Regions from separate parts of the Halorhodospira sp. 9621 genome, predicted to be linked through region 3. Evidence: predicted binding sites of a transcription regulator. Region 3 holds the regulator's gene; each other region holds the start of a gene.

The links. Region 3 encodes sigma-54, which starts transcription at its own class of promoters, with help from an activator protein. Its sites were predicted from a motif close to TGGCANGNTNCNTGCTT; they were not measured.
Positions count from the first base shown of each region.
Region 1: the regulator sigma-54 is predicted to act here: its motif matches at 4,160-4,176, upstream of flgB (flagellar basal body rod protein FlgB).
Region 2: the regulator sigma-54 is predicted to act here: its motif matches at 3,260-3,276, upstream of LRF89_RS10855 (putative urea ABC transporter substrate-binding protein).
Region 4: the regulator sigma-54 is predicted to act here: its motif matches at 2,629-2,645, upstream of LRF89_RS09750 (flagellar basal body-associated FliL family protein).

Region 1 covers NZ_JAJNRD010000015.1:25,761-33,839, forward strand. The annotation lists gene LRF89_RS08365 (hypothetical protein) at 1-285, opposite strand, end outside; gene LRF89_RS08370 (flagella synthesis protein FlgN) at 364-891, opposite strand; gene flgM (flagellar biosynthesis anti-sigma factor FlgM) at 891-1,199, opposite strand; gene flgA (flagellar basal body P-ring formation chaperone FlgA) at 1,364-2,125, opposite strand; gene LRF89_RS08385 (chemotaxis protein CheV) at 2,289-3,224, shown strand; gene LRF89_RS08390 (CheR family methyltransferase) at 3,243-4,070, shown strand; gene flgB (flagellar basal body rod protein FlgB) at 4,212-4,619, shown strand; gene flgC (flagellar basal body rod protein FlgC) at 4,626-5,195, shown strand; gene LRF89_RS08405 (flagellar hook assembly protein FlgD) at 5,213-6,097, shown strand; gene flgE (flagellar hook protein FlgE) at 6,134-7,393, shown strand; gene flgF (flagellar basal-body rod protein FlgF) at 7,440-8,079, shown strand, end outside.
Region 2 covers NZ_JAJNRD010000026.1:12,297-20,375, forward strand. The annotation lists gene LRF89_RS10840 (urea amidolyase associated protein UAAP1) at 1-311, opposite strand, end outside; gene LRF89_RS10845 (ATP-binding cassette domain-containing protein) at 308-1,048, opposite strand; gene LRF89_RS10850 (ABC transporter permease) at 1,045-1,869, opposite strand; gene LRF89_RS10855 (putative urea ABC transporter substrate-binding protein) at 1,929-3,020, opposite strand; guanidine-I (ykkC/yxkD leader) riboswitch at 3,074-3,176, opposite strand; gene LRF89_RS10860 (RtcB family protein) at 3,516-4,976, shown strand; gene cysN (sulfate adenylyltransferase subunit CysN) at 4,993-6,906, opposite strand; gene cysD (sulfate adenylyltransferase subunit CysD) at 6,909-7,823, opposite strand; gene LRF89_RS10875 (MbcA/ParS/Xre antitoxin family protein) at 8,016-8,079, opposite strand, start outside.
Region 3 covers NZ_JAJNRD010000007.1:14,519-22,597, reverse strand. The annotation lists gene tldD (metalloprotease TldD) at 1-1,203, shown strand, start outside; gene pmbA (metalloprotease PmbA) at 1,256-2,599, shown strand; gene LRF89_RS05255 (HPr family phosphocarrier protein) at 2,621-2,896, opposite strand; gene LRF89_RS05250 (PTS sugar transporter subunit IIA) at 2,893-3,297, opposite strand; gene rapZ (RNase adapter RapZ) at 3,294-4,157, opposite strand; gene LRF89_RS05240 (HPr kinase/phosphorylase) at 4,154-4,699, opposite strand; gene LRF89_RS05235 (PTS sugar transporter subunit IIA) at 4,672-5,142, opposite strand; gene hpf (ribosome hibernation-promoting factor, HPF/YfiA family) at 5,186-5,512, opposite strand; gene LRF89_RS05225 (RNA polymerase factor sigma-54) at 5,555-7,009, opposite strand; gene lptB (LPS export ABC transporter ATP-binding protein) at 7,050-7,775, opposite strand; gene lptA (lipopolysaccharide transport periplasmic protein LptA) at 7,780-8,079, opposite strand, start outside.
Region 4 covers NZ_JAJNRD010000020.1:37,799-42,823, forward strand. The annotation lists gene fliO (flagellar biosynthetic protein FliO) at 1-457, opposite strand, end outside; gene fliN (flagellar motor switch protein FliN) at 457-996, opposite strand; partial or broken gene fliM (flagellar motor switch protein FliM) at 1,176-2,138, opposite strand; gene LRF89_RS09750 (flagellar basal body-associated FliL family protein) at 2,151-2,603, opposite strand; gene LRF89_RS09755 (zinc-regulated TonB-dependent outer membrane receptor) at 2,868-4,226, shown strand; gene LRF89_RS09760 (metal ABC transporter substrate-binding protein) at 4,262-5,025, shown strand, end outside.

The DNA of each region.
Region 1 (8,079 bases), on a different contig from region 3:
GGTCTCCTCGGCCAGGGCGCGGGCTTCCTCCCGATCTCGTGGCACCTCGCCGGTGGCCGAATCCGGCCCCGAGGCGTTGACCGCCACCGGGTCGCTGGCGCGCACCGACTCCGCATCCCGGTTGCCGGCCGCCTCGGTGCGCTCCTCCCGGATCCGTTCCGTCCCCGTTGTCTCCCCGTCCCGTTCCGGGCGCAGGGCCTCCTGGCGACGCTGCTCGGCAGCGTGCTCGGCGTGGTGGGGGCGGATCGCTTCGTGGCTGGCCGTGGCAGGGTCGATCTCGGTCATGGCTGCCTCCGTCGTTCCATCCCCTGAAGATAGCACGCGGGCCGCGGCCCGGTTCGGAGGTTGCCGGAGCGGGTATTGTCAGGCGCGCGTGATGCGCCGGGAGCGGTCGCTGGCGGTGTAGCCGCCGTGGGTGCCGTAGGTGAGTTCATCGGCCCGCTCGTGGGCGCCGGTGGCCAGGTCGAGCAGGCGCCGGGTATGGTCGAGGTTGCGGTGGATGAGGCGGCCATTGGCCTCGTTGCGGGCCTGGATGGTGCGCAGCAACTGCTCCAGCTCGCCCCAGGCGGAGCGCAGCGACTCCGGTGCAGTACGCAACACCGCCCGCACGCCAGCGGTCCCCGGCGGATAGCCGGCTTCGGTGAGAACCCGCCGCAGCTGCTGCTCGGCCTCTTCCAGGGCCTCGACCTGGGCGCCCTTGCGGCGCAGGAGCTCGTCGAAGCCGTTCAGGTCCCGGTCGATCAGTTGCCGGGCCTCGGCCTCGAGGGTGGCGGCGAGTTCCCCGGCGCGCGCCTGGCAGCGCTCGACGCGCACGGCCAGGCGCTGCGCCAGCTCCGCGTCCAGCGTCTGGCGCGGAAAGCGGTCAGAGCGGCCGTGCTCCGCCGGCGTCATCACGACTCGACCAGCGCCTCAAGCTCAGCGAACTTCTTGGCGACTTTCTCGGCGTCCACCGGGTAGTCGCCGTTGGCGATCCGCTCCTTGATGGCTTCGACCCGATCCCGGTCGACTTCCGGGGTTTGGTCGATGCGTTCGCGGACCGTCTGCAGTCGTTCCGAGGTCTCGGCCTCGTCGGCGCCGCCTGCGCCCCGGGGCGGGGCGTTCGACGCCTCGTCGGCGCCGCCGCTCTTCGGGCCCTTGCCCGGCTGGGCGGTCGCGGGTCCGACGGGGCGCGGACCCCCTCCTTCGATCGGATTGGACATCGGGCTCTCCTCAAAACCTTTCCTATGCGGGCTGCAGCGCCGCTCCCTGGCCTGCATGGACCCGTGCTATCCGTATCTATCGGCGGCCCGGGCAGGAACTTGAGTCCTGGTTCCGGTTACTGTGACCCAGGTTGCCACTGACGGCAACTCCCGCCGCCTGCGGCCTAATCGCCGACCCGGACCTGGCCCTCGCCGACGACCCGTGCCTGGATCTCCCGTCCGGAGTCCAGGTTCTCCACCCGGATCCGGTCGCCTTTCTGGCCGTGCTCCAGGGCGCGGCCACGGCTGCTGATCTGGATGGCATCGCCCCGGCCGGCGGCGATGGTGACCCGGTCGTTGCGCTCGACCAGCGTCGGGGGCTGCACGTGGTTGCCGGTCACGGCCACCCCCTCGCGCAGGCTCCGGCGTACCTCCTGGCCGACCAGATCGCCGGCGTCGCGGTAGAACTCGCCGCGGACCCGGCGCGCATCCCGCGTAGCGGTGCGCAGATCCGCCGCCGCGAGCCGCTGTCCGCGGCGCAAGCTGCGTGCGGCCACCACCATCTCCGTCTTCAAGGTGGTTTCCATGCGCACGTAAACGGTCCAGGGTGCCTCTCCGCTGCAGCGCACCCCCACGGTACCGGCTTGGTGGGGGCTGCGCCCGCGGGGGATGAACCCCTCCAGCTCGCCGTCACACGCACGCAGTTTCAACCGGCCGTCCACCCCGCGGGCCTCGACCTCCACCTCGTCGTACTCGCCGGCCAGCGCCTCGCGCAGGAACACCTCCGCCGTCTCACGGATGGCCTCCGGCGACTGGGTGCTGGCCTGCGCCGCCGCCGGGGCCAGGACCGTCAGCGCCAACAATACGACGGCCAGGCGCCAGGCGGGCGACGGTCGCGCACTGCGCCCGACCCTGCGGGCGGGGGTGGCGCCGGCGGGTCTGCTCATCGGTCCGCGCGCAACCTCCATTCGGTTGGTGATCCTCCGGAGAAATATGCAAAGGGTGTGCCGCGGCGTCGGCCGCTTTCCCTGATCCGGCTACCGGATTAACATGACGCCAACGGGCGGGGGCCAGCCCCCGGGACGTACGCCGATAAGGGAGCCGTCAGCGATGGCCGGAATCATGAGCTCCGTCGACCAGCGGACCCAGCTGGCTGGCCATAACCGCATGGAGCTGCTGCTGTTCCGTTTCGAGGGGCGGCAGCGCTACGGGATCAACGTGTTCAAGGTCCGCGAGGTCATACCGGCCCCGGAGCTCAGTTACGTGCCGCATGCCCATCCGGCCTCCCTCGGCATCGCCTACGTCCGCGGCCACACCCTCTCGGTGCTCGATCTGAGCTACGCCACCGGCAACGGCGCCATCACCAAGGAAGAAGGCAACTACATCATCGTCACCGAGTACAACCGTCAGGTCCAGGGGTTCCTGGTCGGCGGGGTGGACCGGATCGTCAACATCAACTGGCAGGACGTGCTGCCGCCGCCGAGCGGGGGCAGCGCCGGCAGCTACCTGACCGCCGTGGCGCGCTACGACGGGCAGATGATCCAGATCGTCGACGTCGAGAAGGTCCTCGCCGAGGTTCAGCGTGCCGGCGGCGCCGATCCGGAGGTCACCGAGGGCGGTGGCGTGGATCACGCCGAGGGCTCCGAGGCTTACAAGGTCCTGGTGGTGGACGACTCGGCGGTCGCCCGGGGGCAGATCAAGCGCACGCTCGAGGAGATCGGTGTGCGCGTGGTCACCAAGAACAACGGCCGCGAGGCGCTGGAGCAGCTGCGCACCTGGAAGGATCAGGATCCCTCCGGGCTCGACGATCTGCTGATGGTGGTCTCGGACATCGAGATGCCGGTGCTCGACGGCTACACCCTGACCCGATCGATCCGGCAGGATCCGGGGCTTGCCGGGGTCCACGTCCTGCTCCACTCCTCGCTCAGCGGTGTCTTCAACACCGAGATGGTGCGTCGCGTGGGGGCCGACGAGTTCCTGGCCAAGTTCCACTCCCGGGAGTTGGCCGAGCGGGTCGGCGCCCGGCTGGCCGAGCGAGGGGGATGAGCATGCAAGGAGGACGGTTTGGCCGCGCTTTCCGTGGGTGAAGAGGAGTACCAGGCGTTCGCACGGTTCCTGGAGCGCGCCTGCGGGATCGTCCTTGGGCCGAGCAAGCAGTACCTGGTGGCCAGCCGGCTCGGGCCGCTGCTCGAGGCCGAGCGCATCCCGGATCTGGCCACCCTTGTCCAGCGGCTCGAGCAGCGCCCCACCGCCGATCTCAAGGGGCGGGTTATCGAGGCGATGACCACCAACGAGACCCAGTGGTTCCGCGACCGCTTCCCCTTCGACGTCCTGCGTCGGCACCTGCTCCCCGAGATGGAGCGCCGCCGCGTCTGGCCGGTGCGCATCTGGTCCGCGGCCTGCTCCTCCGGGCAGGAGGCGTACTCGATCAGCATGACCGTCGACGAGTACAACGACAGCGGCGGGCGTATGGAGGCCGAGATCCTCGGGACCGACATCTCCACCGCGATGGTCGAGGAGGCGCGGCGGGGGCGTTATACCGCCAACGTGGCGCGCCGCGGGCTGGCGCCGGAACGCCAGCAGCGGTTCTTCGATGCCGTCGGCGAGAACACCTGGGAGGTCAAGCCCGCCGTGCGCCGGCGGACCAGCTTCCGCGTCCACAACCTGCTGGAGAGCTACGCCGGTCTGGGTCGATTCGACATCGTTTACTGCCGCAACGTGCTCATCTACTTCGGCTGGGACTCGCGGCGGGATATCGTCCAGCGCATCGCCGAGGTGACCCGCCCGGGCGGGTACCTGATCGTCGGGGCGTCGGAGTCCCTCGCCCGGCATTCCGACGAGTTCGAGCTGGTCCGCCTCGATGGCGGTGTGGTCTACCGGCGCCGCGGCTGACGGACAGACCCTGCCGCCGGGCGGCAAGCGCTTGCCGCCCGTTGCCGCCTTCTTCCGGCTTAGTCGTTGATCCGCCAACCCCGCGTGCCTGGCACGCGATCTGCATAAAGGTCCCGTGAACGAACACCACGGGAGTCCGCCATGCGGATCGGCTTCGATCAGGCCTTCTCGGTACCCGAGCAGGCCATGCGCCTGCGCGGCGAGCGGCACGAGCTGCTCGCCTCGAACATCGCCAACGCGGACACGCCCGGCTACAAGGCGCGTGATATGGATTTCCGCGAGGCCATGCGCCAGGCCAGCGAACCGCAGCCCCAGCCGTTGCAGGCGACGCATGCGCAGCACGTGCAACCGCCGCCTTCATCCACCATGGCGGCAGGCGATCCGAAATCTTTATACCGGGAGCCCCACGCCGCCTCGCTCGACGGCAACACCGTCGAGATGCACGTCGAGCAGGCCAAGTTCGCCGAGAACGCCGTGAACTACCAGGCCGCCGTGGACTTCCTCAACGGCCGGATCCAGAAGCTCACCGGCGCCATCCGAGGGGAGTAAGCGAACATGTCCTTGATGCACGCCATCGACGTCGCCGGCACCGGGATGAACGCCCAGCAGCTGCGCCTGAACACCGTGGCCAGCAACCTGGCCAACGCCGAGACGGTCGCCTCCAGCCCCGAGGAGGCGTACCGCGCCCGGCAGCCGGTTTTCGCCGCGGCGCTCCACCAGGCCCAGGGCGGCTATCCGCAGGGCGGCGGACCGCAGCCGGCGCAAACCCCCGGCTGGGCCGAATCCGGCGGGCCGGTGGATCGGGTCAGCCCGGTGAGCTTCCAGCGTCAGTTCTTTGGCGGCGAGCCCGCCGGTGTGCCGGCGGCCGGCGACCCTTGGGCCAGCCCGTCGCCCAGCGTGCCGGTCTTCATGCCGGGTGTGGTGGAGAGCGACGCCGAGATTGAGCCGCTGTACAAGCCGCACCATCCGCAGGCGGATGACGACGGCTACGTCTACCGCTCCAACGTGAACTCCGTCGAGGAGATGACCAACATGATCTCCGCCTCGCGGTCGTTCCAGAACAACGTCGAAGTCATGAACACCTCGCGGGATCTCATGCTCGAGACCCTGCGCCTCGGCCGCTGAATCCGGGAGGAGCGACCATGCTCGATCCGAGCCAACTGATGGGCGGGGCCGCCGGTGGCGGCCAGAAGGCCCCCAAACCGCCGAACGCCGGTGACGGCGGATCCGGTAAGCCGGGCGGCGGGGCCACGCAGGGCGTCGCCGAGGGTGTGCAGGCGGCGCAGAAGGCGGCCGAGAAGCCCGTGGGCAGTGGCCCCGCCGGCGGTTCGCGCGGCGAGCCGTCCGGTTCGGTCGCCCGGTCGGGCTATGAGGCGCTGCCCGAGGATCTGCGCAGCATCCCCGACGAGAAGGACGACGGCGACCCGCAGAGCATCGGCCACGAGGACTTCCTGGAGCTGATGATGGTCCAGCTCGAGAACCAGGATCCGACCGACCCGCAGGACACCGAGCAGATGATGGGGCAGATCGCCCAGTTCACCACGGCCTCGGGGATCGAGCAGCTGCAGTCGGACTTCCGCGAGTTCTTCGAGCACATGCGCTCGGATCAGTCGCTGCGCGCCTCGCAGCTGGTCGGCCGTGAGGTGGTCACCGAGAGCCGCGAGGCCTATCTGCCCGAGGATGGGGAGATGGAGGCGCTGCTCCAGCTCGAGCGCTCGGCCCCCAATCTGACCGTCGAGATCGAGAACGAGGCCGGAGAGCGGGTCCATCGTGAGCAGCTTGGCGAGATGGAAGAGGGCGAACACCCCTTCACCTGGGACGGTACCGACAACGACGGCCAGCGCATGCCCCAGGGCACGTACCAGGTCAACGCCTACGTTGAGGACGGTGATGAGCGCGAGCCGGTGCCCACCCTGGTGGGTGCGCCGGTGACCAGTGTCTCGGTGGGGATGGACGGCCGGCCGCCGGAGCTCAGCGTGGCCGGGCTCGGTGAGATGTCGCTATCCGACGTCAAGCGCATCCGATAAGACGAACAAGAGCAGCGGGGATCGAGGAGATCAGCCATGTCATTCAACATCTCGCTAACCGGGATCAACTCCGCCTCCAAGGACCTGGAGACCACCAGCAACAACCTGGCCAACGCCGGCACTACGGGCTTCAAGGAGTCGCGGGCGGAGTTCAACGACCTCTTCGCCATGGGCCCGATGGGCATCCCGCAGCTGGCCGTGGGGCAGGGGTCGCGGCTGGCCAACGTCGGCCAGATGTTCAGCCAGGGGTCCTTCGAGTTCACCGAGCGCAGCCTGGATCTGGGTATCGAGGGGCGCGGCTTCTTCCGCCTTGAGGACGACGGCGAGGTCAGCTACACCCGGGCCGGTCAGTTCGAGGTGGATCGCGACGGCTACATCGTCAACAACACCGGCAAGCGCCTGACCGGCTTCCAGACCGACGAGGACGGCAGCCGCATCGGCGACGGTCGCGACCAGCTTCAGCTGCCCACCGACGGGATCCCGGCGCGTGCCAGCGAGAACGTCGAGATCGCCGCCAACCTCAGCGCCGATGCCGAGGTGATCGATGAGGGTGTGGCGTTCGATCCGGACGACAGCGAGACTTTCACCGAGTCGACGACGACCACCCTCTACGACTCCCAGGGCTCGGCCCGGGACGCGACCTTCTACTTCCGCAAGGCGGGCAACAACGAGTGGGATGTCTACACCCAGATCGACGGGGTGGACTACGATGCGGCGGGTGCCGAGGGTGAGGATTTCTTCGGCCCGCACCGTCTCACCTTCGACACCTCCGGTTCGCTGGTCGATGCCGAGGGCGATGATGAAGGGCGGATCGCCAGCCTCGAGGAGATCCCGCTGCTCGCCGAGGTGGACGACCTGGACATCGACATCGACTTCGGCGAGATGACCCAGTTCGCTCGGCCGTTCAACGTCACCAACGTCTCCCAGGACGGCTACACCGCCGGCGAGTTCGAGAACATCAACGTCGAGGGCGATGGCACCATCCTGGCCCGCTACAGCAACGGCGAGGCCCAGGCCGTCGGTCAGGTGGCGCTGACCAGCTTCCCGTCGGAGGAGAACCTGCAGTCCGTGGGCGAGACCTCCTGGCAGGCGACCCGCGATGCCGGGGATCCGCTGATCGGCGTGGCCGGTCAGGGCCAGTTTGGCCGCATCGAGAACGGCGCCCTGGAGCAGTCCAACGTGGAGGTCTCCGATCAGCTGGTGAACATGATCACCGCGCAGCGCAACTTCTCCGCCAATGCGCAGATGGTCAGCACCCAGGATCAGGTGACTCAGGAGATCCTCAACATCCGCTAACGGGGTGTCCCCTCCCGCCGCGGCGGGGCAGAACGGGTAGAGGCGTATGGATCGTCAACTGTATGTGGCCATGACCGGGGCGAAGCACTCCCTGGAGGCGCAGCACCACAACAACCAGAACCTGGCCAACGCCAGCACCCCGGGCTTCCGCGCCGACCTGGACAGCTTCTACCAGGCGCCGGTCTACGGGCCCGGCTTCGCCACCCGGGCCTACGCCGAGGAGCTGCGTGCCGGGACCGACTTCAACCCGGGGCCGATCGAGACCACCGGGCGCGACCTGGATGTGGCCATCCAGGACGAGGGCTGGTTCGTGGTCCAGGCCCCGGACGGCGACGAGGCGTACACCCGGCGCGGCGATTTCCAGACGACGCCCGAGGGGCTGCTGACCACCGGCGATGGCCACCTGGTCATGGGCGAGGCCGGGCCCATCTCGATCCCGCCGGACACCAAGGTGGACATCGCCGACGACGGGGTGATCACGGCCACCCCGCAGGACGGAGCCGGGGCGCCCATCGAGCTAGACCGGCTGCGCCTGGTCAATCCGGACCCGACGCAGCTGGTCAAGGGCGAGGACGGGCTGATCCGCCACGCCGAGGGCGAACCGGCCGCTGACGACGCGCAAGTGAAGGTCCGCGGCGGCGCGCTCGAGGGCAGCAACGTGAACATGGCGGAATCGCTGGTGAACA
Region 2 (8,079 bases), on a different contig from region 3:
CTGATGCCGCCGATCGGGTCGTGCCAGTCGAGGCTGTCGGCGGTGATCGAGAGCATCACCCGGCCCATGTCCGAGTAGAGCATGTGGCCGGCGGTCAGCCGCGCGGTGTGCTGCCCCTTGAGGGTGTCCGGGGCGTTGTAGCGCTCGAGCAGGTTGTGCGGGTTGTAGAGCAGCACCGCGGCGTTGGCGGTGCCATCGACGTCGGTCAGGCGCAGGGCGAAGCCGCGCCGGAGGATCAGCGAGGCGTAGCGGGCGCCCGGCACGTGCTCCTGGTAGACGATGCGCTCCGGGGGCAGCGAGGGGGTGCTCATGGGGAATCCTCCGCGTTGCGGTCGAGGGGGATGTCGTAGGTGATCTGGGCCCCGTAGGCCTCGGGGGCGTGGGGGTCGTGGCGGACCTTGTCGAAGACGAGCAGCCGGCTGCCGAGGGTGAAGCCCTCCTGCAGGTCGTGGGTGACCATGAAGACGGTGACCCCGGTGCGCTGCCACAGGCTTTGCACCAGGGCGTGCATGTCCTGCCGGATGCCCGGGTCGAGGGCGCCAAAGGGCTCGTCGAGGAGCAGCACCCGGGGGTTCTTGATCAGGGTCTGGGCGATGGCCAGCCGCTGCTGCATGCCCCCGGAGAGTTCCGGCGGGTACTTGTCCAGGGCCTGCTCCAGGCCCACCGACTCGAGCGCGGCCACCGCCTCGGCCCGGGCGTTGCGCCGTGCGGCACCGAAGAGCCGCCCCAGCCACGGGGCGCCGGCCAGCTCCAGGCCGAGGAGCACGTTCTGCACGGCGGTCAGGTGCGGGAAGACCGAGTAGCGCTGGAAGACCACCCCGCGGTCCGGACCGGGCTCGCCGGGCAGTGGGGCCTCGTCCATGAGCAGGCGGCCGCGGCTCGGCGCCTCCTCGCCGAGGAGCATCTTGAGGAAGGTGGTCTTGCCGCAGCCCGAGGCCCCCACCAGGGTGACGAAGGAGCCGGCGGCGACCTCCAGCGAGAGGTTCTCCAGGACGACGTCTTGGCCGTAGGACTTCCAGACGTTCTCCAGGCGGATGGTGGCACTCATGAGCGGGCGCTCCTTCCGGCATACCAGGGGAAGAGCCAGCGATTGACGCCGCGCAGGGTCAGATCGATGAGGAAGGCGAGCAGGGTGATCCACGCCACGTAGGGGAGGATCGTCTCCATGTCCAGGTAGCGCCGGACCAGGAAGATCCGGTAGCCGAGCCCCTCGGTGGCGGCGATCGCCTCCGAGGCGATGAGAAAGAGCCACGCGGCGCCGAGGCTCAGCCGTGTGGCGTCGATCAGCCGCGGCAGGGTCTGCGGCAGGACCACCCGCAGCACGATCTGCCAGGTGGAGGCGCCCAGGGTCTGCGCCTTGATCAGCTGCTCGCGGGGCAGCTCTTCGACCCGCTGCTGGAGGTCGCGCATGATGAACGGCGCGATGCCGAAGACGATCAGCATCACCTTGGCCAGCTCGCCGACGCCGAAGGCGATGAACAGGATGGGCAGGACCGCCAGCGGTGGGATCATGGCCACGGCGGTGACGAAGGGGGAGAAGGTGCGCCGGGCGTAGGGCAGCGAGCCGTTGAGGATGCCGACCAGCAGGCCGGCGGCGGCCGCCAGGGCCACGCCGAGCCCGAGCCGGGTCAGGCTGGCGCCGGTGTCCAGCCACAGCAGCACCTCGCCGGTGCGCCGGCTCTGCTCTGTGGCCAGGCGCAGGAAGGACTCGGTCAGGGTGATCAGCGACGGCAGCACCGGGTCGTTGGGGTTCTCGGCCAGGCGCTGGGACGATGCGATGGTGTAGGCGACCAGGGCGAGGACGAAGGGGAGCATCGCCAAGGCGACCCCTCCCACCCGGCCCGGGTGGCGGTTGATCAGGCGTTTCATGGATGACGCTCCTGCTGCCGATGGGGCCCGGGGCGGGCTGATCCGCCCCGGGCGGGGCGTTACAGCTCGCCTTCAGCGGCCTTGCGCATGAAGCGGTCGGTGAAGCGCAACTGGACGTTGGCCTCATCGCCCAGGGTGGAGCCGTCGGCCAGCTCGATGCCGACGAAGTCGGGGCTGGGGGCACGCTCGCCGAGCAGCCCGTGCTTGTAGGCGAACTGGCGGACGTTCTCCATGGTCTCGGCAGGCTGTTCGCTGGTGACGAAGTCCACCGCCTCGGCGGGGTCGTAGAAGAAGGTGGTGGAGGCGAGCTGCGCCTCGTAGCCGGCCAGATCGGTGCCGGCCGCCTCGGCCATGGCGGTGCGGGCAGCCTCACCGTCGGCATCGTCGCCGGACATGACGTCCATGATCTCGTACCAGGCCCCGGTCAGTGCCTTGCCAAGCTCCGGGTGCTCTTCCAGCACCTCGGTGCGCACGCCGAGCAGGTCGATGATCTCGCCGGGGATGTCCGAGGAGTCGAAGACCACGTGGGCGTCCTCGTGGTTGCGGATCTCCCCCAGTTGCGGGTTCCAGGCCACGGCGGCGCGGACGTCGTCCGAGCTGAAGGCACCGACGATGTCGGCATCGGCGGTGTTGACCACCTGCACGTCCCGCTCGCTCAGCCCCACCGAGTCCAGGGCACGGGCCAGCAGGTAGTGGGAGACGGACAGCTCCACCAGGTGGATGCGCTGCCCTTCGACGTCGGCCAGGTCGTCGGTCCCTTTCAGTACCAGGCCGTCGTTGCCGTCGGAGAAGTCGCCGGCGATCAGCGCGGTGGTGTCGACACCGCTGGCCGCCGGGATGGTCAGGGCGTCCATGTTGGTCAGGGTCACGCCGTCGAAGGAACCGGCGGTGTAGAGGTTGATCGACTCGATGTAGTCGTTGATCTGGACCACATCGATGTCGATGTCGTACTTGTCCGCCCACTTGTCGACGATGCCCTCGGCCTCGCCGAAGTCCCAGGGCATCCAGCCGACGTAGATGCTCCAGGCGATGCGGAAGGAGTCGCGTTCATCCGCCGAGGCGGCCAGGGGCAGTGCGGCGGTGCTAAACAGGGCCGCGGCGGCACACAGGTGGGTGAGTCGTTGGCGCAGGGGGTGCTGGTTGCGGCTCATGGGATCTCTCCCTCGGGGTTGCCGTTGGGTACAAAGCGGGAGCATCGATCGCGATCTCCCGGGCTTTTGTCCCTCCGTGTAACCCCCCTGAGAGAGGTCGGCGACTCTCGGACCAGGCCCCGCGGATGTGCGGACGGAACCCTAGTCGCCCTTTTGGCCAGATTGTCTGCGGTGACGCGTCGGGCCGGATCCTCCGAGCCGTAGCCCTTCGCGGTCGATACTGCCGCTGCCTGTACCACAAGCAAGACGCGGGCCAGGTCGGCGAGGCATGGGGAAACAGTCAGTTACGGGCCGAGGCAGCCGGGTCGTCCCGGTCAGCCCGGTCCGCGCGCCCGATGCGGGGGCACCACCCCGGGGCGAATGCACCGCCATGGTGCGCGCCCGAGGGTCTAACCTTGCGGAGGGGGGAGGACGAGGCTGGCCGGGCATGCGACCTTGGGGGCTGGGATCGGCCCGGGATCACGGGGCACGGCAGCAACCGTTGAGGAGGCGGGCATGGCGAAACACATCGAGGCTACCGATGGCCTGGTGCTGGAACGGCTCAACGGGTGCCGCTGGCGGCTGCCGCGGCAGGGGCGCATGCAGGTCGACGGGCTGATCTTCGCCAGCGACGCCCTGATCGAGGATATCCGCGACACCGAGGCCGTCCGCCAGGTGGCCAACGTGGCCTGCCTGCCCGGGGTGGTGGGTCGTTCCATCGGCATGCCGGATATCCACTGGGGGTTCGGTTTTCCCATCGGCGGCGTGGCGGCCTTCGATCCGGCACAGGGGGGCGTGATCTCGCCCGGAGGTGTGGGCTACGACATCAACTGTGGGGTCCGGTTGTTGCGCACGCCCCTGCGTGCCGAGGAGCTCGGCACCCACTTGCCGCGCCTGATGGATCGGCTCTTCGAGCGCATTCCGGCCGGCGTGGGGCGGGGGTACAGCGATACCCTGCTGCGCAACCGGGACATGCGCCGGCTGCTGCGCGAGGGGGCGGAGTGGGCCGTCGAGGTGGGGCTGGGCGAGCCCGCGGACCTGGGGCGGATCGAGGACGGTGGCCGGCTGCCCGGTGCGGACCCCGAGGCGGTCAGCGATCGGGCCATCCAGCGCGGCCGGGATCAGGTGGGCACCGTCGGTTCCGGCAACCACTTCATCGAGATCGGCTGCGTCGACGCCGTCTACGACGAGCCCGCTGCCCGGCGCCTGGGGCTGGAGGCGGGGACGCTGACCGTGCTCATCCACTCTGGCTCGCGCGGGCTCGGCCACCAGGTCTGTGATGACTTCCTGGTGACCATGGAGCGGATCACCGGGCGCAACAGCATCGAGCTGCCCGACCGACAGCTGGCCTGTGCGCCGCTGAGCTGCTCCGCCGCCCGGGATTACCTGGGGGCCATGCAGGCCGCCGCCAACTTCGCCTACGTCAACCGCCAGGCCATGACCCAGCAAGTGCGCCAGGTCTTCGCCGAGGTCCTCGGCGAGACCGCACACCTGGAGCTGGTCTACGACGTCTCGCACAACATCGCCAAGTTCGAGCGCCATCGGATCGACGGCGAGGAGCGCGAGCTGTGCGTCCACCGCAAGGGGGCCACCCGCGCCTTCCCGCCGGGGCATCCGGAGCTGCCCGAGGACCTGCGCGGGCTGGGGCAGCCGGTGCTGTTGCCCGGCGACATGACCCGCTACTCCTACGTCCTGCTCGGTACCCAGGGTGCCTACGCCGAGACCTTCGGCTCCTGCGCCCACGGCGCCGGGCGCCGGCTAAGCCGCCGTCAGGCCAAGCGGGCGGCCAAGGGGCGGGACCTGGATGCCGAGCTGGCCGCCGCCGGCATCGAGGTGCGCGCCTCGTCGCGGGATACGGTGGCCGAGGAGCTGGCCGAGGCCTACAAGGACGTGGCCGACGTGGTGGACGTGGTCGCCCACGCCGGCATCGGCCGCCGGGTGGCCCGGCTGCGTCCGCTCGGCGTGCTCAAAGGGTAGGTAGGCGCGGGGCGGGCTAGCGCAGCACCCCGCGCTCCTCCAGGGCGGCAAGGATCCGGCGAACCGAGGTCTCCAGATCCTCCGCCACCGTATCGACGTGGACCTCGGGCTGCTCCGGCGCCTCGTAGGGGATGTCCACGCCTGGCAGCCCCTGGATCTCGCCGGCGTCGGCGCGGGTGTAGAGGCCGTCCAAGTCCGCAGCGCGGCACGCCTCGATGGGGGCGTCCACGTACACCTCGATGAACTCGCCGGGCTCCACCCGCTCGCGGACCATGGCGCGGTCGTCGCGGTAGGGCGAGAGGCTGGCGCAGACGGTGATCAGCCCGGCGTCGACGAACATGGTGGCCGTCTCGGCGATGCGGCGGATGTTCTCGGCCCGGGCGTCCCGGCTGAAGTCCAGGTCGTGGCTCAGGCCGTGGCGGACGTTGCCGGCGTCGATCAGGTAGCTGTGGTAGCCGCGGCGAAACAGTGCCTGCTCCAGGGCGTTGGCCAGGCTCGACTTGCCCGAGCCGGACAGGCCGGTGAGCCAGACGATGCACGGCCGCTGGCCCTTCTGCCCGGCGCGCTGGGCCTTGCTCAGCGCCAGCTGGCGGCGCGGCACGTCGGTCTCGGCGCCGGCGGCCTCGGTGGCGGCGCGGGTGACCATGCCGGCGCCGACGGTGTGCAGGCTCATCCGGTCGATGACGATGAACGCGCCGGTGTTGGCGATCTCCTCGTAGGGGTCGAACGGCACCCGCGCCGAGAGCTGGACGCGGCACAGGCCGATCTCGTTGAGCCCGAGTTCCTCCGCTTGGTGGTGCTCGAGGGTGTTGACGTCGATGCGGTGGTGGATGCGCTCGACCACCGCCGGGACGGTGGCCGTGCCCAGCTTGATGTCGTACTGGCGTCCGGGCAGCAGGGGTTGTTCGGCCATCCACACGATGCGCGCATCCAGGGTGTCGTCCACCGTCGCCGGTCGCCGTGGGCTGGCGAGGACGTCGCCGCGGGAGATATCGATCTCGTCGGCCAGCGTGACGGTCACCGACTGCGGCGGGAAGGCCACGTCTAGGTCGCCGTCGTAGGTGACCACGCGCTCCACGCGGCTGCGCAGCCCGGAGGGTAGGGCGACGACCTCATCACCGGGGCGGACCGTGCCGGCGGCCAGGGTGCCGGCGAAGCCGCGGAAGTCGTGGGAGGGGCGGATCACGGTCTGCACCGGCAGGCGCAGATCACGCAGGTTACGGTCGGCCTTGGCCTCGATCGTCTCCAGAAATTCCATTAGCGTCGGGCCGTCGTACCACGGCATCTGCTCGCTGCGGTGGACGACGTTGTCGCCCTTGAGCGCGGACAGCGGCACGCAGCGCACGTCGGGGATGCCGAGCCGGCGCGCGAAGGCCGTGTACTCGTCACGGATGCGCTCGAATGCGCCCTGATCCCAGTCGACCAGGTCCATCTTGTTGATGGCCAGCACGACGTGGCGGATGCCCAGCAGCGCGCAGATGTAGCTGTGCCGGCGGGTCTGCACCTGCACCCCGTGGCGGGCGTCGACCAGGATCACCGCCAGCTGCGCCGTCGAGGCACCGGTGGCCATGTTGCGGGTGTACTGCTCGTGGCCCGGGGTGTCGGCGATGATGAACTTGCGCTTGTCGGTGGAGAAGTAGCGGTAGGCGACGTCGATGGTGATGCCCTGCTCGCGCTCGGATTGCAGGCCATCGACGAGCAGCGCCAGGTCCACGTCGTCGCCGGTGGTGCCGTAGCGACTCGAGTCCTGGCGTACCGCGGCCAGCTGGTCCTCGTAGACCAGCGCCGAGTCGTGGAGCAGCCGCCCGATGAAGGTGCTCTTGCCGTCGTCCACCGAGCCGCAGGTGATAAAACGCAGCAGATCCTTGTGCTCGTGCTGCTTGAGATAGGCTTCGATGTCGGTGGCGATCAGATCGGAGGCGTGGGACATGATCAGAAATACCCCTGGCGTTTTTTCTCTTCCATCGACCCCGCCGAGTCGTGGTCGATGACCCGCCCCTGCCGCTCGGAGGTGCGGGTGAGCAGCATCTCCTGGATGATCTCCGGCAGGGTATCGGCCTCGGAGCGGATCGCGCCGGTGAGCGGGTAGCAGCCGAGGGTGCGGAAGCGGACCTTCTCGTAGCGCGGCTGCTCGCCTTCCTCCAGCGGCATGCGCTCGTCGTCGACCATGATCAGGGTGCCGTCGCGCTCGACCACCGGGCGCTCGGCGGCGTAGTAGAGGGGGACGATGGGGATGTCCTCCAGGTAGATGTACTGCCAGATATCCAGCTCCGTCCAGTTGGACAGGGGGAAGATGCGCATGCTCTCGCCCTTGTGGACGCGGCCGTTGTAGAGCTGCCAGAGCTCCGGGCGCTGCCCCTTGGGGTCCCAGCGGTGGTGGCGGTCGCGGAAGGAGTAGACGCGCTCCTTGGCGCGGGATTTCTCCTCGTCGCGGCGGGCGCCGCCGAAGGCCGCATCGAAGCGGTGCCGGTCCATCGCCTGCTTGAGCGACTGGGTCTTCATGACGTCGGTATGCACCTTGGAGCCGTGGCTGAACGGCCCGATGCCCTGCTCGACGCCCTCCTGGTTGATGTGGACGATCAGTTCCATGCCCGACTCGCGCGCCATGCGGTCACGGAAGGCGATCATCTCGCGGAACTTCCAGGTGGTGTCCACGTGCATCAGGGGGAAGGGCGGCTTGCCCGGGTAGAACGCCTTGAGCGCCAGGCGCAGCATCACCGAGGAGTCCTTGCCGATGGAGTAGAGCATCACCGGGTTGTCGAACTCCGCGGCGACCTCGCGGATGATGTGGATGCTCTCCGCCTCAAGCTCCTTGAGGTGGGTGAGCCGTGCCTCGCTGATCTCCATACCCTTGATCACCTGACCGAAAGCCCGCGTTGGCCGAGCATTGTAAAGGATCGCTCGGCGGTCGCGTCAGAGCCGATGGCCATGTCCTTACGGTGTCCGTTCCGGCTCAGCGTGTCGCGTCGTCTATCCGGCCGGGCCGGGCATCTGGAAGACGGTCTTCGGTGTGGAGTGTCAGCGTTGGAGGCATGACGTTCAAAGCACGGCACGGTGGGCATCAAGATAGTCGACGACTTCCACGAGGCCGTCCACGTGCTGA
Region 3 (8,079 bases):
GCCTACTGCGACGAGATTGGTCTGGAGGCGTTGCTGGATGCCTCCTCGGCTGCTGGTGCGGTGGCGCGCAGCGGACAGAGCCGCAGCCTGGCCGCCTTCCGCAGCGGTGCCGTGGGCGGGCTCTACCACGGCGATGATCCGCTGGCGAGCCTCAGCGCGGACGACAAAGTGGCCCTGCTGCACCGTGCCGAGGCCGCGGCGCGTGCCGTCGACCCGCGCATCGTCCACGTGGTGGTGAGCCTGGCCGGTGCCCACGACACCATCCTGGTGGCGAACTCCGAGGGCGGCTGGGCCGGGGATATCCGCCCGCTGGTCCGGCTCAACGTCTCGGTGCTGGCGGCCGCCGGCGAGCGCCGCGAGAGCGGGGCTTCCGGTGGGGGCGGGCGTTACGACTACACGCGTTTCGTCGAGCCGGAGCGTGTCGAGGCCTATGCCCGCGAGGCGGCCCGTCAGGCGCTGGTCAACCTCGAGGCCGAAGAGGCGCCGGCGGGGAATCTGCCCGTGGTCCTCGGTCCCGGGTGGCCCGGGGTGCTCCTGCACGAGGCCGTCGGCCATGGCCTGGAGGGGGATTTCAACCGCAAGGGGACCTCGGCATTCACCGACCGCATTGGCGAGCGGGTGGCCTCTCCGCTGTGCACCGTCGTCGACGACGGTACCATCGCCCATCGGCGGGGGTCGCTGAACATCGATGACGAGGGCCACCCCAGCCAGTGCAACACCCTGATCGAGGACGGGGTGCTCACCGGCTACATGCAGGACCGGCAGAATGCCGGACTGATGGGCATGGCGCGCACCGGTAATGCCCGCCGGGAGTCCTACGCCCACCTGCCCATGCCGCGGATGACCAATACCTACATGCTCGCCGGTCCCCACGACCCCGACGAGATCATCGCCTCGGTGGACCGGGGGCTGTACGCGGTGAACTTCGGCGGCGGCCAGGTGGACATCACCTCGGGCAAGTTCGTCTTCTCGGCCAGCGAGGCCTACTGGATCGAGAACGGGCGTATCCAGCACCCGGTCAAGGGCGCGACCCTCATCGGCAACGGGCCGGATGTGCTCACACGGGTGAGTATGGTGGGCAACGACCTGAAGCTCGACGGCGGTATCGGGGTCTGCGGCAAGGAGGGGCAAAGCGTCCCCGTGGGGGTCGGCCAACCAACGCTCAGGGTCGACGGCATGACCGTCGGCGGCACCCAGGCCTGATCGCCCCGCGCCGTCGCCTGGAAACCCAACTGACAACGGAGAAGGCGAATCCATGCCGGATCCCCGCAACGAACTACCCGCCCCGGCAGCGCTGGAAGGTCTGGTGCAGCAGGCCCTCGACGAGGCCCGCGGGCACGGGGCCGATGCTGCCGAGGCGGCCTGCTCCGGCGACATCGGCCTTTCGGTGAACGTTCGCAAGGGTGAGATCGATACCCTGGAGCACCACCGTGGCCGGGATATGGGGGTCACCGTGTACTTCGGTGGCCGCAAGGGCAGTGCCTCGGCCGGGGAGCTGTCCGAGCAGGCGGTGCGCGAAGCCGTGCAGGCGGCCTGCGACATCGCCCGCTACACCTCCGAGGACCCTGCGAACGGTCTGGCACCGGCCGAGCGCATGGCGGTGGACCCGCCGGACCTCGACCTCGATCACCCCTGGCCCCTGTCGGCGGACGACGCCGTGGAGCTCGCCCGCGACTGCGAGGCGGCGGCGGTGGAGGCCGATCGGCGTATCGAGAACACCGAGGGTGCCGGGGTCAGCATCCACCGCGGCCTGCACGCCTACGGCAATAGCCACGGTTTCTTTTCGGTGCTGCCGGAGTCGCGCCACGGTATCCACTGCGTGGCGGTGGCCGGACGCGGCGAGGCCATGCAGCGCGACCACTGGTACAGCGTGGCCCGCGACCCCGCGGCTCTGGAGGAGGCCCGGGCTGTGGGGCGCCAGGCGGCAGAGCACGCCGTGGCCCGGCTTGGCGCCGAGAGTCTCAACACCGAACGGGTACCGGTGCTCTTCCGTGCTCCCGTGGCCCGCGGGCTGGTGGGCCATCTGGTCTCGGCGGTCCGGGGCAGTGCCCTGTACCGGCAGGCTTCGTTCCTGGTCGACAGCGCCGGCGAGCAGCTCTTCCCCGCCTGGCTGCATATGGTCGAGCGGCCGCACATTTGCCGGGCGCTGGGCAGCACGGCGTTCGATGCGGAAGGGGTGGCCACCACCGAGTCGGCGCTGGTGCAGGACGGGGTGCTGCAGCGCTATGTGCTGGACAGCTACTCCGCCCGCCGTCTGGGCCTGGAGACCACAGCCAACGCCGGCGGCGTCCACAACCTGGAGGTCAGCGGCGGCGATGAGGACTTCGACGCCCTGCTCCGGCGCATGGGCCGCGGGTTGGTGGTCACTGAGCTGATGGGCCAGGGGGTCAACCTGGTCACCGGCGACTACTCCCGTGGTGCCGCCGGTTTCTGGGTGGAGAACGGGGCCATCGACCGCCCGGTCCAGGAGATCACCATCGCCGGCCATCTGCGCGATCTTTTTGCCGGCATCCAGGCGGTGGGCGGCGACGTGGACCGGCGCGGCAACATCCGCTGTGGCTCGATCCTGGTCGAGGAGATGACCGTCGCCGGGCAGTGAGCGTCCGGTGCCGGGCGCGGGTCAACCGTGCTCGGTCTCGCCGAAGCCCTCGGCCACCAGACGGGTTAGGGCCTCGAGGGCGGCCTCGGCGTCCGCGCCCTCGGCCTCAATGGTGATCGTGGCCTGATGGCCGGCGGCGAGCATCATCAGTCCCATGATGCTCTTGCCGTTGACGCGCTTGTCCCCGTAGCGGACGTGGATCTCGCTCTCGTACTCGCTGGCGATGGTCACGAAACGGGCGGCGGCCCGGGCGTGGAGTCCGAGGCGGTTGGTGATGGTGGCTTGTTGCTCGATCATGACGGCGGGGCTCCTTCACCGACCGCGATGATGCCGGCTCGGCCGCCGGCAGCGGCGGATTCGGCCAGTTCGTCGAGGGATCGCCCGGGGTAGTTGAAGACGCGCAGGAGCATCGGCAGGTTCAGGCCGGTGACCACCCGGCAGTGGCGGTCGGTGCCGGCCGCCACGGCGACGTTGGAGGGGGTGGAGCCGTAGGCGTCGGAGAGGATGAGGACTCCGGCCCCCTGGTCGAGCCGGGTGATCAGGGCGCCGGCGCGTTCGAGTAGCTCGTTGCGCTCGTCCTCGTTGAAGACCTCCAGCGACTCGGTCTGCAGCGGGCAGATGCCGAGCGTGCGCGAGGCCGTGGCCAGGATCTCCGAGCCGATGTGTCGGTGGGCGACGATGAGCAGTCCGACCCTCATGACAGCTCCCGGTGGCGCAGGGTCACGTGGCTGCAGTCAGCCTGCAGTGCTGCGGCCAGCCGCTCGGCGAGGTAGACCGAACGGTGCTGCCCGCCGGTGCAGCCGATGGCCACGGTCAGGTAGCTGCGCCCTGACTGCTGATGGACCGGCAGCCAGTGGCGAATCATCGTGTCGATCTGGTCGAACAGGGTCTCGGTTTCGGGCTGCGCCTCCAGGAAGGCGCGGACGCTGTCATCGCGGCCGGTGTAGGCGCGCAGCCGAGGCTCCCAGTGTGGATTGGGCAGGCAGCGGGCGTCGAAGACGTAGTCGGCGTCCGTGGGGATGCCGTGCTTAAAGCCGAAGGACTGGACCAGCACCGACACACCGCTGCGCTCGCCCGCGACCCGCTCGGAGATCAGCCCGCGCAGGTCGTGGACCGTGGTCCGCGAGGTGTCGATACTCCAGTCGGCCACCTCGCGCAGCGGTTCGAGCAGGGCGCGCTCGGCGCGCAGGGCGTCGGCCAGCGGCTGATCGCCCTCGGCCAGGGGGTGGCGCCGCCGGGTCTCGCTATAGCGGCGCATGAGGATGGCGTCTTCGGCGTAGAGGAACAGCACCTCGGTGGCGATGCCCTGCTCGCGCAGCGCAGTCAGCGTCTCGGGCAGGCGCTGCAGGTCGCGGGGCGGGTTGCGGGCGTCCAGCCCCACCGCGAAGCGCTCGCCGGTGGGTGCGTCGCGATTCTGCGCGTAGCGGGCCAGCTCGCCGATCAGGCTCACTGGCAGGTTATCGATGCAGTAGTAACCGGCGTCTTCCAGGGTGTGCAGGGCGACGCTCTTGCCCGAGCCCGACAGGCCGCTGACCACGATCAGGCGCAGTTCGCTCATGCCGGCACCCCGTGGTTCCGGCCGCTGCGCTGGTGTGTTGCGACCTCCGCGACGAGGCGGCCGGCGGCGGCCTCGATCAGCGGCGCCAGCGGCCGGCGTTCGCTGTCGGTCAGGGTCACCCGGGGTAGGGCCAGGCCGAGCAGTTCGCGGTGATCGCGCCGGCCGTGCAGGGCGGCCTCGGCTTCGGTGGGGCCGGGAGCGCGCTGGAGCTGGATGCACAGAGCCACGGCGGTCTCGCTGCGCAGCGCCGCGGGGCCGTAGAGTTCGGTGATGTCCACCAGGCCGAGGTCGCGCAGGCAGAGCAGGCCCCGCCCCTGCTGCGGACCGGCGCCGAGCAGGCGATCACCGTCGCGGCGCAGCTGTACGGCGTCGTCGGCCACCAGGGCGTGACCACGGTCGAGCAGCGCCAGGGCGGCGTCGCTCTTGCCCACGCCGCTGGGGCCCTCCAGCAGGATCCCGCGGCCGTGGACCGCCATCAGCAGGCCGGGGATGACCGGCCGGTTCTCGGCCGCGTTCACGATGGGTCGGCGTGCGACTGCCATTCGCGCAGGGCCATCTGCAGCTCGTCCCCGTCCGAGGAGCGGCGCAGCCGCTCGCACAGGCTGCTGTCGCTGAACATCTCGGCAAGGCTGGCGAGGATCTGCAGGTGCTCGTCGGTGAAGTGCTCGGGTACGACGAGGGCGAAGAGCAGGTCCACCGGTGCCTTGTCGAAGGCGTCGAAATCGATGCCCCGGTCCAGGCGGATGAGGGCCCCGATGGCGCGGTCGATCCCGTCGATGCGGGCGTGGGGCGCGGCGCCGCCGTGCCCCAGGCCCGTGCTGCCCAGTCGCTCACGGGCCAGCAACCGGTTGCTGATCTCCCGGGCGTCGAGGCCGTCGCCGCTGGCCCCGATCAGCTCGCCTATGCGCAGGAGCACCTGCTCCTTGTCCTCGATGCCGCTCTCGCAGCGAACACGTTCCGGCGTGATGAGTTGCTCGATGTCCATGGAGTGTCCGATCGGCTGGCCCGCTGAACCGCGTCCCGCCGCCTTAAAGGCTGGCCTTGAGGGACGCGCCCTGCCGTCGCTGATCGACGGCCTTCTCTTTGTGTTTCAGGACCTGACGGTCAAGCTTGTCCACGAGCACGTCAATGGCTGCATAGAGATCCTCCTCGATGGCATCGGCAAAAACGCGCCCGCCGCCACCCCCGATGTGGATGACCGACTCGGCCTTCTGCTGCTTCTTCTCCACCGTGAGGATCACCTCGGTATCGATGACGTGGTCGAAGTGGCGCTGGATGCGTTGCATCTTCTCGTTCACATGCGCCCGGAGGGCCGGGGTGATCTCGACATGATGCCCACTGAGCTTGATCTGCATACCGCCTCCTGAACCCCTTTGCCGCCGGCGGAGCCGGGGGCCTCAGCGCCCCCGGGCCTCCCTGCGCTCCGCCGACGATGCGATGGACAGGGACTCCCGGTACTTGGCGACCGTCCGACGCGCCACCTGGATCCCCTCCTCATGAAGGATACGCGCAATCGCGCTGTCACTCAGCGGTTTTGCCCGATCCTCCTCGGCGATCAGCCGGCGGATCCGCGCCCGGATCGCCGTCGCCGAAGCCTCTCCGCCGTCGCTGGTCTGCACGTGGCTCGAGAAAAAGTACTTGAACTCGAAGGTGCCCCGCGGGGTGTGCATGTACTTGTTGGTGGTGATGCGGGAGATGGTGGACTCGTGCATCTCCACCGCCTCGGCGATCTCGCGCAGAACCAGTGGTTGCATCGCCTCCTCGCCGTGGTCGAGGAACCCCTGTTGCCGCTCTACGATGGCGCTGGCCACTTTCAGCAAGGTCTCGTTCCTGCTGCGCAGGCTCTTGATCAGCCAGCGCGCCTCTTGGAGATGGTTGCGGAGGCAGTGGTTGTCCGCGCTGCGGTCCGCTCTGCGGATCAGGCTGGCGTAATACGCGTTGACGCGCAAGCGGGGGGCGGTCTCGCCGTTGAGTTCCACCTGCCAGACGCCGTCGCGGCGCACGACGAGGACATCGGGGATGATGTAGTCCGGGGTTGTGTCGCTGATCTGCGAGCCCGGGCGTGGATCGAGGCTCTGGATCAGACCGAGGATGCCGCCGAGGGCATCTTCGCCGACCCCCAGGGCGCGGCCCAGGTCGTCATGGCGGCGTTCGGCGATGAGCTCCAGGTGGTGGAGGAGGGCGTGCTGCGCCTCCGCACGCCAGGGCGTGTCCTCGGGAAGCTGCTCGAGCTGGACGCACAGCGCTTCCTGAGGGTCGCGGGCGGCAACGCCGGTCGGGTCGAGCCGCTGGACACGCTGCAGGACCGCCTCTAGCTCCTCGGCGCTGACTTGCTCGTCGGCCGGACAGCCGGCCAGCAGATCCTCGGTGCTCTGGGTCAGGTAGCCGTCGTCGCCGACGGCGTCGACGATGACCTCGGCGATGGAGCGCTCCCGGGCGGAGAAGGCCTCGAGCTCGATCTGCGCGTGCAGGTGCTGCTGGAGGCTGTCGGAGGCGGCCGGCCGGTTGTCGAGGGTGTCGCGCTGCGCACCCTCGTCGCCGGGGGCGCTCAGTGCCGTGCTGCCGTCGTAGATGTCGTCCCAGGAGGTGTCCAGGGGCAGGTCTTCGGGGATGTCCTCGCCGGCGGGTTCGCTGGCCGGTGCCTCGTCCTCGTGGGGTTCCGTTTCCTGCTGCTCCTGCTCCTGCCCGGGCTCGGCCTCCTCATCGAGCTCGAGCATGAAGTTCGACTCCAGGGCCTGCTGGATCTCGGTGCGCAGCTCCAGGCTGGAGAGCTGCAGCAGCCGGATGGCCTGCTGCAGCTGCGGGGTCATGGTCAGCTGCTGACCGATGCGTAGCTGAAGCGACTGCTTCATGGCCGTGTCCGTTGTGCTTGAAGCATCCGTAGTCCGTCACTCACAGGCGGAAGTCCTCGCCCAGGTACACCTCGCGTACCCGCGGGTTGGCCAGCACGCTCTCGGCGTCCCCGGCGGCCAGCACCTCGCCGTCACTGAGGATGTAGGCGCGTTGCACGATGCCCAGCGTCTCGCGCACGTTATGGTCGGTGATCAGCACGCCGATACCCCGTTGCGCCAGCTGGCGGACGATCCGCTGGATCTCGCCCACCGAGATGGGGTCGACCCCGGCGAATGGCTCATCAAGCAGTATGAACCGCGGATTCGCCGCGAGGGCGCGGGCGATCTCCACGCGCCGGCGCTCGCCCCCGGACAGGGCGATCCCCGGGGAGTCGCGCACGTGGGTCACGCCGAACTCCTCGAGCAGGCGATCCAGCTCCTGCTCGCGCTCAGTGCCGTCCAGGTCGTCGCGCAGCTGCAGGATGGCCCGTACGTTATCCGCAACGCTCAGTTTACGAAAGACCGAGGGTTCCTGGGGGAGGTAGCCGATGCCCAATCGGGCCCGGGCGTGAATGGGCAACCGAGTGAGGTCGTCGCCTTCCAGGGTGATTCGCCCCTCGTCGGCCTGCACCAGGCCGACGACCATGTAAAAGCACGTGGTCTTGCCGGCCCCGTTGGGGCCGAGCAGGCCGACGATCTCACCGTCGGCGACCTCCAGCCCCGCGCCGTTGACCACGGTGCGGCCGCGATAGCGCTTGCTCAGCCCCTCCGCGCGCAGCGTCACCAACGGGTCATTCCTCCTCGCGCCGTGCCGGATACAGGATGGTCCGCGCCCGCTGCCCCTCGGCGCCGCGGGCCTTCATGACCTGCCCCTCCAGGTCGACGTCGATGGTCTCGGCGGTGACTTGAGCATCCCCCTGCCAGAGATGTGCATCGCCCTGGAAATGGGCACGTTCGGGACCGCGGGAGTAGTACTCCATGCGTTTCGCCTCGGCATGCACGGGGCGAGGCTGGTTCTCGGGGTGGTAGCGGTAGGTGGCCGGCGTGCCGTCGACGTAGACGTGGCTCAGGTCGCCGTCCTCGTCGGTGTA
Region 4 (5,025 bases), on a different contig from region 3:
GCTGATCGGATTGCTGCATCAAGCGACGCAGCCGCGCCGCGAACGGGCCGCCCTGCCCGCCGTCGGCCTCGCCGCCGACGCCGGTCACTGGGGTTTCCAGTATATGCAAGGTCTGTACCCGCCCGGGCGCTACACCGAGCAGCAGCTGGGTCTCCCCCACCTGAACCAGCACCACGCGCTCGCGCTGGCCCACCGGCAGCGAGCCGAGCACACGCATGGCCCCGGTGCCGCCCACGGCCCCGCCGCCGAAGCGCCGGAGCAGCCAGGAGAGCCCGACAATCACCGCCAGCACCACCAACAGGGCGACAATCACCCGGACGATGGCCTCGGCCTCGACCCCGGGGACGGTCTCGGCCACGGCCGGCGCCGAGAACGCCAGCAGATTGACGCCCAGCGCCGCCCCCGCCAGGCGCGAGCGCCGGAGGAACGTCACCCACGAGCGCGATCGAGGGGCCATCAGCGCAGCTTCTTCACCCGCTCGGCCGGGCTGATGACGTCGGTCAGGCGGATGCCGAAGCGCTCGTTGACGACCACCACCTCGCCGTGGGCGATCAGCGTGCCGTTGACCATCACGTCCAGGGGCTCGCCGGCCAGGCGGTCGAGCTCCACCACCGAGCCCTGGTTGAGCTGGAGCAGGTGGCGGATGCTGATCTGCGTCCGGCCGATCTCCATGGACAGCGTCACCGGGATGTCGAGGATGACATCGATGTTCTGGTCATCCTCGCCGGCGGCGCGCGTGGCGGCCGGATCGAACTCGTCCAGATCCACCGATCGGCCGCCGCCGCCTTTTTCGGCAGCGCCGGACTGGCCGCTCTCCCGACCGCCCGAACCGGCCGTCTCGGTGGCCTCGGCGCCCTCCTCCATGGCGGCCGCCCACTCCTCGGCCAGGGCCTCGTCGTCGATGTGCTCTCCCTCCTGCTCGCCCTGCCCCTTCTGCTCGGCCAGGGCGTCGGCCCAGTCGTCATCGGCCGACGGCCGGTCGTTCTCGTCACTCATGACTCATCCACCCTCTGGCTGCTCTGGGGGCGCTCCGGCGCCTCGTGGGACTCCTCGGCGCCGCTGCGCTGCTCGGCGGTGAGCCGGTTGATGCGCTGCTGAACCGGCTCCTCGTCCCGTTCGCGCTCCTCGCGGCGGACCTGGTCGCGCTCCGGCAGCAGTGTCTCGCGCTCCGGCGCCTGCACCTTCTCGTCAATGCGCAGCGCCGCATGGCCCTCGCACACCCCATAGGTACCGTAGAAGACCGGCACCTCCTCGACCTCGACCACCACCCGCTCGGGCATCTCGATGGGGATCACATCCCCGGCCTTGAGGTGCATCAGATCGCGCAGGGTGATCTCCGAGCGCGCCAGGGTACTGTGCATGGTCACCGGAGCGGTCTTCATCTCTTCGCGCAGCGCCTTGGCCCAGCGGTCATCGACGTCGTTGCGATCGGACTGCACGCCGGCGTCGAGGATCTCGCGGATCGGCTCGACCATGGTGTACGGCAGGGTCACGTGGATGTCGCCACCGCCGCCGTCGAGCTCGACGTGGAACTTGCTCACGACGACCACCTCGGTGGGGCTGACGATGTTGGCGAACTGCGGGTTGACCTCCATGTTCACGTACTCGAAGTCCACGCCGAGCACCGGGTTCCACGCCTCGCGCAGGTCATCGAAGGCCTGATCGAGCATCAGCCGGATAACCCGCTGCTCGGTGGGCGTGAACTCGCGTCCCTCCACCTTGAGGTAGAAGTGCCCGCCGCCGCCGAAGAAGTTGTCCACCACCAGGAAGACCAGCTTGGGGTCGATCACGAACAGACCGGAGCCGCGCAGCGGCGGCACGCGGATGATGTTCAGGCTGGTGGGGACGAACAGGGTGTGGACGTACTCGCCGAACTTCATCATCTCCACGCCGGTGACCGAGACCTCCGGCGTGCGGCGGAGCATGTTGAACAGGCCGATGCGAAACAGCCGCCCGAAGCGCTCGTTGATCATCTCCAGGGTCGGCATCCGGCCCCGGACGATGCGCTCCTCGGCGGTAAAGGTGTACGGCCGGAGTTCGCCGGTATCCTCTTCGTCCTCGGTGTCGACGTCGCCGTCGTCGATCCCGTGGAGGAGCGCGTCGATCTCGTCCTGGCTGAGGATATCCTGCTGCGACATGACGACCGCCCGCTACTGCATTACGAAACTGGTGAAGTAGACCGCTTCGACCTCGCCCTCGATCCCGCGCTCATCGAGGATGTCGTTGATCTCCTCGAGCGAGGCGTGCCGCAGCTCCTCGCGCCCGGCCCGGGTGTTGAGCGCCTCGAAGCTCTGATCAGCGAAGAGCATCAGCAGGTTGTTGCGGATCACCGGCATGTGCCGCTCCACGCCCTCGAGCGCCTGGTCGGTGCGCGCCATGACCTCGACCTCGGCCTGCAGGTAGCTGATCCGCTGACCCCGCTCGAAATTGACGGTCAAAGGCGGCTCCAGCTTGAGGTACTGCGGATCCCCCAGGTCGGGCTCTGCGTCCGCATGCATGCCCGGCGGCGTGATGTAGCCGAACGCCAGGGCCCCCACGGTGCCCATGGTCACGACCATCATCAACGCCATGATCCCCATGAATATGTAGACAATCTTCGGCACTGGTATGCCTCCCCGTGCCCTATCAATGCACTGACTGTGCCGTGACGCCGGCGCTGCTGCTGCCGACTCCCCATGCTACCGCATCACCCGCCGGCGACGCCTGTTGACGCCTTGTTGCATTTGCAACTAGATTGCACTGGACGCCGGAGGCGGCCGCTGTGGACTCTCTTGTGCTATCGGCCACCAGCGCCGGGAACTTGACCACAGCAGCGCGACAGCGGCCACAACCGCCCGGCGCGTCACTCAATCCAGGGGAGCCCGAACATGTCACGATACCACGCCCAATGGCGCCGATCGGCCCTGCTGGCCACCGGTCTGGGCAGCGCAGCCCTGCTGCTCGGCAGTGCCCACGCCCAGTCGCCCACCGACGAACCCACCGTCGAGCAGGGACCGGAACCCACCGTCAGCGCCGACCCCGGCCCGATGCAGCGGGCCACCGCCTCCAGCGAGCAGATCGGCGCCGGCACACTGATGAACCCGTCCATCTCCGTGATCTTGGACGGCGTGTACGGCAACGAGTTCTCCGGCCACGTCGATGACCCCGGCGGCTTCGGCATGGGCCACAGCCACGGTCACGGCCACGACCACGCCCACGGGATCGAGGACGGCTTCCAGCTGCGCGAGACGGAGATCGCCTTCGAGGCCTCGGTGGACCCGTATTTCGACGCCTTCGCGATGCTGGTGATCGAGGGCACCGACCACATCGACCTGGAGGAGGCGTACTTCACCACCCGCAGCCTGCCCTGGGGCCTCCAGGTGAAGGCCGGCCGGTTCCTCTCCGACACCGGCTACATCAACAGCCAGCACCCCCACGAGTGGGACTTCGTGGACCGCCCGCTGGTCAGCGAGCACCTCTTCGGCGACCACGGCATCCAGGAGACCGGCGTGCAGCTCAACTGGCTGGCGCCCACCCGCACCTACCTGAAGTTCGGTGTCGAGACTCTGCAAGGTGAGAGCAGCGGAATCGCCCCGTACGAGGGGCACGACCACGGCTTCGACGATGTCTCCGGCCCGCGCCTCGGGACCGCCTTCGCCAAGTGGGGACCGAACCTCGGTTACAATCACAACGCGCAGCTTGGGGCATCCGCAGGCTACGCCCGTGCCTTCCAGAAGGGCGATATCGACGACGAGGACGCCTGGGACGGCGACAGCTGGTTCGCCGGCCTCGACGCGATCTATCGCTACGACGCCGGTGGTTATAAGGGCCAGGGCGACTGGACCGTACAGGGCGAGTACTTCTACCGGAACATCGAAGCCGACTTTTATGACGACGGAGATTTCGAATACGCCGGCACCAGCAAGCAGGACGGCCTTTACATCCAGGCGGTCTACGGCATCGCCCCGCGCTGGCGGACCGGCCTGCGCGCCGAAGCCCTGGGCATCACCAACGACGCCTTCGGGCACGATGAGATCGAGGCCCTAGACACCAGCTACCGTTACGCGGCCAACGTGACCTTCTACCCGTCGCACTTCTCGTACATCCGGGCTCAGGTCAACTACTCCGACTTCGCCGGTGGCGCTGGGCATGGGCATGGGCACGGACACGACCACGGGGAAGACGCCTGGCAGGCGATGCTCCAGTACAACCTGAGCCTCGGCGCCCACGGCGCCCATCCGTTCTGAGCGCGCCGCGCCGCAAACGCAAAGGGAGTCGAATGATGTTCAAGCGCATCCTTGCCACCGCGGTCCTCGCCACCGCCCTCGCCGCCGGCCCCGCCGCAGCGGAGCGGCTGCAGGTGGCCGCGACCACCACCAACATGGCCATGATCACCCAGCAGGTCGGCGGCGAGCATGTGGAGGTCACCACCATGGCCCCGCCGGACCGCGACGCCCACTACCTGGAGGCACGGCCGTCGATGATGGCCGCGCTGCGCGGGGCCGACCTGGTGGTCTCGGTGGGCGCCGAGTTGGAGGAGGGCTGGCTGCCCGCCGCCATCCGCGGCGCCAACAACCCGGACGTGCAGATCGGCCAGGACGGCTACTTCGAGGCCGCCGCCCAGGTGGAGCTGATCGGCCAGACCGGTCACGCCGACCGTGCCCGGGGTGATGTCCACCCGGCGGGCAACCCCCACGTCTACCTGGACCCCGTCCGCATGGCCGAGGTGGGTCAGGCCCTGGCCTCGCGCTTGGGCAACCTGGCCCCGGAGCACGCGGAGCACTTCTACAGCAATGCCGATGACTTCCAGGCCGCCGTCGAGGAGCGTCTGCCCGGCTGGGAAGAGCGCGTCGCCGACGCCCCCGGGGTGCTGCTCTTCCACGCGGACATCGACTATCTGGTGCACCGCCTGGACGTGCCCCTGCACGGCTACCTGGAGCCGCTGCCCGGCGTGCCGCCCACGGCCCGCCACCTGCGGCGGCTGGTCAATGAGCTGGCGGACGAGCGGGGCGTGACCCTGTTCACCGACTTCCAGCCGGCGGACGG